Linked DNA regions of Noviherbaspirillum saxi. The protein of the gene in region 3 interacts with the protein of the main gene of each other region in a pairwise test. Links are inferred from orthologs where the notes say so. Each region holds a gene or a part of one and is shown on either strand. Other genes may lie near its edges.

Region 1 (2,791 bases), 810 kb from region 3 along the record:
CGACGCGCCGGATCGGGCTGCCTTCCAGTCTGCGGTTGAATTCGTCTTCGTCCCATGCAAACAGTTCGACCAGCGTCGCGGCGTCCAGGCCGTTGCGCACGTCGAAGTCAGGCAGGCTCGAGCGCTGGGCAAACTTGTTCCAGGGGCAGACCAGCTGGCATTCATCGCAGCCGTAGACCCGATTGCCGATCAAGGGCCGCAATTCGACCGGAATACTGCCTTTGAGCTCGATGGTCAGATAGGAAATGCAACGCCGCGCATCCAGCCGGTAGGGGCCGAGAATGGCCTGGGTCGGACAGATATCGATGCAGGCGCTGCACTGGCCGCAATGCGAGCCGACCGGTGCATCGACCGGCAACGGCAGGTCGGTATAGACCTCGCCGAGGAAAAACATCGACCCGGCCTCGCGGTTGAGCAGCAGCGTATGCTTGCCGCGCCAGCCGATGCCGGCTTTTTCGGCCAGCGCCACTTCCATCACCGGGGCCGAATCGGTAAAGACGCGGTAGCCGAAATCGCCGACTTCGCCGCGAATCCGCTCCGCCAGCTGTTGCAGCCGCGCGCGCAAAACCTTGTGGTAGTCGCGGCCGCGGGCGTACAGCGAAATCGCCGCATTGGCCGCCTGGCCGGCATGGCGTTCCTCGCGTTCGCGCCATTCGGTATCGGTATCGCGCGGCAGATAATTCATCCGCGCGGTAATGACGCGCAGGGTACCGGGCACCAGTTCGGCCGGCCGCGCGCGCTTCATTCCATGCGCTGCCATATAATCCATGTCGCCGTGATGCCCGGCATCCAGCCACGCCTGCAATCCCGCTTCCTGTTGCGAGAGGTCGACGTCGGCGATGCCGATATCCGCAAACCCAAGCTCGCGACCCCATGCCTTGATGGAGAGCGCAAGCATGGACAATTTATCATCGGGAACAGTCATCACACGGCAGGTTTTCGAAGGGCGGCACGGTTGCAAGCGCCGTCGAGAAATAAAAGTCACACTAAAACAGCCATTTTACGAGATGCGGCATTTCCACACTCATTTGCATGACGAATCCGGCACCGCGGCGTTGGGCACGGCGTTCGCCCGCGCGCTGGCGCCCGGCCTGACCATTTACCTGCATGGCGACCTGGGCGCGGGCAAGACCGCGTTTACCCGGGCGCTGTTGCATGCGGCCGGACACGCCGGCCACGTCAAAAGCCCAACCTATACCCTGGCCGAACCGTACAAGGTGGTCGTCGGCGGTCAGCCGGTCGAAGTCATCCATTTCGATTTATATCGCCTCGCCAGTCCGGAAGAATTTCTGGAGGCCGGGTTTCGGGAATATTTCAACGACAAGTCGATCTGCATCATTGAATGGCCGGAAAAAGCGGAAAGGGTGTTGCCCAAGCCAGACATAAACATGCATTTGAGCATTATCGGCGAAGGGCGTGATATAGAATGTCAAGCCTTGTCCGACCAAGGTTTTCAATGTCTCGATCGCCTGAAATTTGCGCCAAACCTGTGACTTACGCCACGAAGTCGCGACGGCGCCGCACAGTTCTCAAAGCCGGCGGCACCCTTCTCCTCTCCGTCTTTACACCTTTGCCCTCGCATGCCGCGCAGATTCTGGCGGTACGCGTCTGGCCGGCCGAGGACTACACGCGCGTGACGCTGGAGAACGACACCAACCTGAAGACCAGCCATTTCATCGTCAAGGATCCGGAACGGCTGGTGGTCGATATCGAAGGACTGGAACTCAATCCGACGCTCAAGCAGCTGGTCGCCAAGATCCAGTCGAACGATCCTTACATCAAGCAGGTGCGCGTCGGCCAGAACCGTCCGAACGTGGTGCGGCTGGTATTCGACCTGAAGGAAGAAATCAATCCACAGGTGTTTACGCTGGCCCCGATCGGCGACTACAAGCACCGTCTGATCTTCGACCTGTACCCGATCAATCCGGCAGACCCGATCGCTGCCCTGATCAACAAAGGCGAGTGGACCAGCGAGCGTTCGCCGGCAACCGACCCAGTGCCGCCGCTGGCGGAAGCCAAGCCGGACGCCAAGCCCGACGTCAAACCCGAGATCAGGCCCGGCACCGATGCGCAGCCGGCAAAACCGGAGCCGAAAGCGGACCCCGACAGGCCATCCACCCTGACCCGCATGATCACGATTGCGCTCGATCCCGGCCACGGCGGGGAAGATCCGGGTGCAGTGGGACGCGGCGGCAGTCGCGAAAAGGATGTTGTACTGGCAATCGCCAAGCGTCTCAAGACCAAGATCGAGGGTCAGCCGAACATGCGTGTGATGCTCACGCGCGACGGCGACTTCTTCGTGCCGCTCCATGTCCGGGTGCAAAAAGCGCGCAAGGTGCAGGCCGACCTGTTCGTCTCCATCCATGCCGACGCCTGGGTGGAAACCACGGCTCGCGGCTCATCGGTGTTCGTGCTGTCGGAAAAAGGCGCATCGTCGACTGCCGCGCGCTGGCTTGCGAACAAAGAAAACGCGGCCGACCTGATCGGCGGCGTCAACATCAAGACCCACGACCGCCAGTTGGCCAGCGTGCTGCTCGACCTGTCGACTACCGCGCAGATCAGTGACAGCCTCAAGCTGGGCAAGGCGGTGCTGAGTGAAATCGGCGGGATCAACCGGCTGCACAAGCCGGCGGTCGAACAAGCAGGCTTCGCGGTGCTGAAAGCGCCCGACATCCCCAGCATCCTGATCGAAACCGCCTTCATCTCCAATCCGGAAGAAGAAGCGAAGCTGAGCGACGATGCGTATCAGGACCAGATGGCGCAAGCCGTCCTGAAAGGCATTCAAAAGTAT
Region 2 (2,957 bases), 330 kb from region 3 along the record:
TGAAATCGAATTGAGCACGGATCTTCTGGTCAATTGTGCGGGCTTATGGGCGCCCCGGCTTGCGCACCGCATCAAAGGCCTCGACCAGGGCATTACCCCGACCGCATGGTTTGCCAAGGGGAACTATTATTCGCTGGCCGGAAAAGCGCCTTTTACCCATCTGATCTATCCGGTGCCGGAACCTGGCGGACTGGGCGTCCATTTGACGCTGGACCTTGGGGGTCAGGTGCGCTTCGGGCCGGATGTGGAATGGCTAAGCGATCAGGATGGCGGCATCGATTACCGCGTCGATCCCCGGCGGGCGGACAAGTTTTATCGTGAGATCCGGAGTTACTGGCCAGACCTTCCCGAGGCCGCACTGCAACCCGCGTATTCCGGAGTAAGACCGAAAATCAGCGGGCCGGATTCGCCGACTGCCGACTTTCTGTTTGCGACGCATGGCAGCCCGCATTACCTGGGCTTGTACGGCATCGAATCACCAGGCCTTACCGCATCGCTTTCTATTGCAAAGCATATAATGACCGTTGCCGGCGACGTGAACCGTGCCTTGCCGGAGTAAGCCTGTCCGCTTTCTTATCCATTCGACCAGCTCGCATGACAGAACATTTGCCTAGTACTCGCATTCCCAACGGAACCGGCAATTCCTTCATGCATGATCCAACGGCGCTCTACACCGTTGACGAAGTGCGTAACATCGAGCGCGATACGATGTCCGCGCTGCCGCCTGGCACGCTCATGCAACGCGCCGCCAAAGCGGCCACGACGCTGGCACTTAGCCTGCTTCAGCTGCAGCCTGCCGCGGCCAAGGTATTGCTTGTCGCCGGTCCGGGCAATAACGGCGGCGATGCGCTCGTGATGGCGTGCCTGCTTGCCGATGCCGGCTTGCATCCGACCGTCATGGTATGCGCCGATCCTTCCAGGCAGCCGGAGGATGCGCAGCGTGCGCTGGAACGCGCGCAGGCAGTGGGCATAAGGTTGATTGCGCCTAATGCCGATGCTATCCGCCACCCAGTCGATTGGGACCTTGTGGTTGATGGACTATTCGGAATTGGTCTGGCACGGCCGATCACGGATTCCTTGCGTACGCTGGTGGAAGCCATCAACGCCTTGCCCTGCCCGGTGCTTGCGCTCGATGTTCCCAGCGGCCTCGATGCCGATACCGGGACCGTAGTGGGCGGCGCGGACGGCATTGCGATAGTGGCGACACATACCCTGACTTTTATCGGCAACAAGGCCGGTCTGCATACCAGCGAAGGCCGCGATCATGCCGGCGAAGTACGTGTCGCCGGCCTTGATATCGATCTCATGCCGTTCGGCCCATCGACTGCGCGTCTTGGCGGCATTCACCTGTTTTCCACGAACCTTAGGAAGCGTCGTCACAGCTCGCATAAGGGAAGCTATGGTGACGTGACCGTGATCGGAGGCGGTCGCGGCATGGCGGGCGCCCCTGTCCTGTCGTCGCATGCTGCGGCAAAGTGCGGCGCAGGCCGGGTGTTCACTGCGTTTGTCGATCAGACTCCGGCCTATGATTTCCTGCAACCCGAACTGATGTGCCGCCACGTCGTGGAAATCGAAACCTTCACCGGCGTGCTTGTGGTGGGGCCCGGCCTCGGCACATCGCAGCAAGCAAAGGAAGTGCTGGAAAAGGCGCTGCTCAGCGACTGTCCTCTTGTGCTGGATGCGGATGCGCTGAACCTGCTTTCTGTCGACGAGACCTTGCAGCAAGCGCTAAGAAAGCGCAGCGCGCCATCCATGTTGACACCGCACCCGCTGGAGGCGGCGCGCTTGCTGCAGACCGATACGCGCAGCGTCCAGGCAGACCGGATGAACTCAGCTCGCCGATTGGCCCAGCAGACCAATGCGGTGGTTGTGCTGAAAGGTTCGGGTAGCATCGTGGCGCGCGCTGACGGGGCGCTGGTCATCAATCCAACCGGGAACCCGGCGCTGGCCACGGCCGGCAGCGGAGACGTATTGGCCGGCATCTGCGGAGCGCTTCTGGCCCAGACGTTTCCCTGCTGGGAAGCGGCGCTTGCTGCAGTCTGGGTCCACGGCGCGGCCGCCGATGCGCTCGTGCGCGATGGCGTCGGACCGATTGGACTGACGGCGAGCGAATTGATTCCTGCCGCTCGGCGCATTCTCAATCAATTGACGGAGCAGCATGCACAACGCCACGTCCCGCGCTAACCTATGGCTTGGCATTGCCTGCCTGGTCGCTGGCCAGTGGACTCTTACGCTGCTCGATACCGCCGGAAAACTGCTGACTCAGGCCGGCTACCATGTAGTGATGATTGCATGGATGCGCTACACGATTAATACCGTCTTCATGGCGGCCACCCTTGCGCCGCTGTACTACCGAAAAACCGGACGCAGTATCCTGGCAACCCAACGCCCCGGCCTACAGATATTTCGCGCCGCGATGCTGCTTTTTTCAACCATCGTGTTCTTCTCGGTACTGAAGATCGTGCCGCTTTCCGAAGGCACCGCAATGAATTTCTGCGCGCCGCTGATCGTGCTGGCGGTATCGCCATGGCTGCTCAAGGAAAAGAGCTATCCGTCGCGCTGGGTTGCCGTCGGCATCGGCTTTATCGGCATGCTGATCGTGATGCGTCCGGGCGGAGGGATCGTGCCGGCAGGTGTACTGCTTGGCGCCGCATCCGCCATCATCTTCGCCGGCGTATCGGTACTGACCCGCAAGACCAACCAGACCGACCATCCATTAGTGACGTTATTCTACGGAGGCTTGGTCGGCATGATTGCCAGCACGCTGATCGTTCCATTTTTCTGGTCATCCCATATGCCGACCACACGCGAATGGCTGATCCTTGCGTCGACCGGCATCACCAGCACGGTCGGACATTATTTCGTCAACAGCGCCTACAAGCATGCGGAAGCCTCGCTGCTGACGCCGTTCTTCTATCTGCAGATTATTTCAGCGACGGGAATGGGCTGGCTGGTGT
Region 3 (2,852 bases):
AGGATAGTAAGCACCGCAAGCTTTTCCTGTTCGAGCGACCATTTCATTCGCATCCGGTGCTCGTACTTTGTCACGCGGGCGCCCGCTTGCCGGACTTCTGCAACCAGCTTTTTTTGCACCAGGCGATCGAGGATGTCCTGGACTGTTTCTTCGGAAATCGACATTACCGGATCGCGGCTGGACAACTGGTTGCAGCCGTTGGTCAGTGCATTGAGCGACATCGGATAGTTATCCGGAGTCAGCGCCTCTTTTTCTGCGAGCACTGCAAGCACTCGAACTTCGAATGGATCGAGCACATCCACGCCCTGCTTGCCCGCTGCGGCATTTTCATTCATTTCAGTCATACCGATTCTTTCAGTCGACCAGCTTGTTCAGCTGCTCGGGGTTGAGGCGTGCGGCATCCGCCAGCACTTCACAGCTGACACCGGCATTATTGAGTGCTGCAAGAATTTTCTGCATCTGCTGTTCCTGTGCACCCGCATGGTCAATGAGTTTATGCAATGCGGTAGCCAAAGGGTCGTCACCGCTATTGAGGGTGACGCCGTAAGCGGCAAATACACGCGCGGTCGCTTCCTCGCGCTGCTTGCCAACGTCTTTCTGCACGATATGGGCCGGATTGCCGACAGCGGTGGCTCCTGCCGGTACTTCCTTGACCACAACGGCGTTCGATCCTACCTTGGCGCCCTCGCCAACCGTGAATCCGCCAAGCACCTTGGCACCCGCGCCAATGATGACGCCGCACTCAAGTGTCGGATGGCGCTTCGCTCCCTTGCTGAGCGAAGTGCCTCCAAGGGTCACGCCCTGGTAGATCGTGCAGTCGTCGCCGACCTCGGCGGTTTCACCGATCACTACGCCGAAACCATGGTCGATGAAGACGCGTCGCCCCACCGTGGCGCCGGGATGAATCTCGATGGCCGTGAGCCATCGTGCAATGTGCGAAATGAAGCGTCCCAGCCATTTGAATCCATGCAGCCAGCACCAGTGCGCCCAGCGATGCATGATGATGGCATGCAGTCCCGGGTAGCAGGTCAGCACTTCCCAACGGGTGCGAGCGGCAGGATCGCGTTCAATGATGCTGGCGATGTCTTCACGGATACGGCTAAACATGGAAGCGTGGATCGTATTTGAAAATCGAAATGGAAGCGCGATAATCGTGCCCCATCGCCGCTAGCGCGTTGCGGCAATACGCTGGCGCCGCGCTTCATACAGGCAGACGCCCGACGCCACCGATACGTTGAGACTTTCGACTGCGCCATGCATCGGAATACTGACAAGAATATCGCAGTTTTCACGGGTGAGACGACGCATGCCTTCCCCTTCGGAGCCCATGACCAGGGCCGTCGGTCCGGAGAAATCGCCTTCATACAAACCTTTTTCGGCATCGTCGGTGGTGCCGATCAACCAGATTTCGCGCTCCTTGAGTTCCCGCATGGTGCGCGCGAGGTTGGTCACGGTGATATAGGGAACGGTGTCGGCCGCGCCGCTGGCAACCTTGGCGGCCGTGGCATTCAATCCGACCGCACGGTCCTTAGGAGCGATCACCGCGTGCGCGCCGGCGCCATCGGCCACGCGCAGACATGCGCCGAGATTATGCGGATCGGTCACGCCGTCCAGAATCAGCAGCAGTGGCGGGCCTTCTATCGCATCGAGAAGTTCATCGAGATTTCTTGCCAGAGAGAGTTCGCCAGCCTTCGCCACGACACCTTGATGTCGCCGAGTGCCGACCATGCCGTCGAGGCGCTGATCGTCGGCGTGGATGATACGTACCTTGGCGGCTTCCGCAGCACGCAGCAGTTCCTGCATGCGACGATCATGGCGAGTCGCGTCGACATAGATCTCTTCAATCGACGACGCATCATGGCGCATACGTGCTGTAACGGCATGGAAACCGAATATCATTTTACTTTTCATCTTATCTTTTCCTCTTGCCGGTTTTAGCGCTTGCCTTGGAGGCTCGTGTCGTCTTGCCCGTCTTGCTGGCCGTGCCGGCCGAACGCGATGTGCGGCTCTTGCCTGCTTCGGCAGGTTTGGTCTTCTTGGCAGCGGGCTTAGCCTTGGCCTTTTTCTCCCGCCCCTGTTCGGCGTCCGCACGGCGCGCCTCGTTCTTGAGGGTGGTGTGGATATCGGTTTGGTTGACCAGGCGTAGGTCGATTTTGCGGGCGTCGAGATCGACCCGGCTGACTTGCACGGTGACGCGATCGGTCAACTGGTAGCGAATGCCGGTACGCTCGCCGCGCAACTCATGGCGCACTTCATCGTACTGAAAATAGTCTGCACCGAGTTCGGTGACATGCACCAGGCCTTCGATAAACAATGCATCAAGCTGAACGAAAATGCCGAACGGCGCAACGCCGGAAATCGTGCCGGTAAATTCTTCGCCGAGTTTGTCACGCACAAAGTAACATTTTAGCCAAGCTTCGACATCGCGCGAGGCCTCGTCGGCCCGCCGTTCATTGGCCGAGCAATGAATGCCGAGCGCTTCCCAGACCGCGAGATCGCCCTCTTTCCTTTTCTTGCCGTTAGCCTTGTCCTCGGCAGCCATCCGGCGTGCCGCTGGCGAGAGCATGGTGTTCAACTCGCTGGTTTCGATGCCCTTGGGTTCATAACGCTTTCCCTGCAGGATGGCCTTGATCGCACGATGCGTCAGCAGATCGGGATAGCGTCGGATCGGACTGGTGAAGTGCGCATAGGCTTCATACGCGAGACCGAAATGGCCGATATTGTCAGGACTGTACACCGCCTGCTGCATCGAGCGCAGCAGCATGGTTTGCAGCAATACCGCATCGGGCCGCAGCTTGATCTTGGGAATCAGTTCAGCGTAATCTGATGCGGCAGGGGCATCGCCGCCACCC

The links.
Region 1: the proteins of rlmB (region 3) and tsaE interact in binary tests that used the Escherichia coli proteins (3 or more experiments, as listed by UniProt). The link is inferred for Noviherbaspirillum saxi from one-to-one orthologs.
Region 2: the proteins of rlmB (region 3) and D3871_RS08060 interact in binary tests that used the Escherichia coli proteins (3 or more experiments, as listed by UniProt). The link is inferred for Noviherbaspirillum saxi from one-to-one orthologs.

Annotation. Positions count from the first base shown.
Region 1 is NZ_QYUO01000001.1:2,843,294-2,846,084, forward strand. The notes cover bases 6-2,750. They hold tsaE (tRNA (adenosine(37)-N6)-threonylcarbamoyltransferase complex ATPase subunit type 1 TsaE), read left to right. Parts: upstream 6-1,007; coding sequence 1,008-1,493; downstream 1,494-2,750. Other genes in these bases: queG (tRNA epoxyqueuosine(34) reductase QueG), read right to left, coding at 6-925; D3871_RS13415 (N-acetylmuramoyl-L-alanine amidase), read left to right, coding at 1,457-2,750. Outside these bases: more of queG, read right to left, coding at 1-5; more of D3871_RS13415, read left to right, coding at 2,751-2,791. UniProt on the Escherichia coli protein: Required for the formation of a threonylcarbamoyl group on adenosine at position 37 (t(6)A37) in tRNAs that read codons beginning with adenine.
Region 2 is NZ_QYUO01000001.1:1,707,713-1,710,669, reverse strand. What follows is about bases 6-2,916. They hold D3871_RS08060 (NAD(P)H-hydrate dehydratase), read left to right. Parts: upstream 6-648; coding sequence 649-2,184; downstream 2,185-2,916. Other genes in these bases: D3871_RS08055 (DMT family transporter), read left to right, coding at 2,159-2,916; D3871_RS08065 (NAD(P)/FAD-dependent oxidoreductase), read left to right, coding at 6-559. Also shown: more of D3871_RS08065, read left to right, coding at 1-5; more of D3871_RS08055, read left to right, coding at 2,917-2,957. UniProt on the Escherichia coli protein: Bifunctional enzyme that catalyzes the epimerization of the S- and R-forms of NAD(P)HX and the dehydration of the S-form of NAD(P)HX at the expense of ADP, which is converted to AMP.
Region 3 is NZ_QYUO01000001.1:2,036,076-2,038,927, forward strand. What follows is about bases 40-2,845. They hold rlmB (23S rRNA (guanosine(2251)-2'-O)-methyltransferase RlmB), read right to left. Parts: upstream 1,912-2,845; coding sequence 1,168-1,911; downstream 40-1,167. Other genes in these bases: D3871_RS09455 (YceH family protein), read right to left, coding at 40-344; cysE (serine O-acetyltransferase), read right to left, coding at 355-1,107; rnr (ribonuclease R), read right to left, coding at 1,913-2,845. Also shown: more of D3871_RS09455, read right to left, coding at 1-39; more of rnr, read right to left, coding at 2,846-2,852. UniProt on the Escherichia coli protein: Specifically methylates the ribose of guanosine 2251 in 23S rRNA.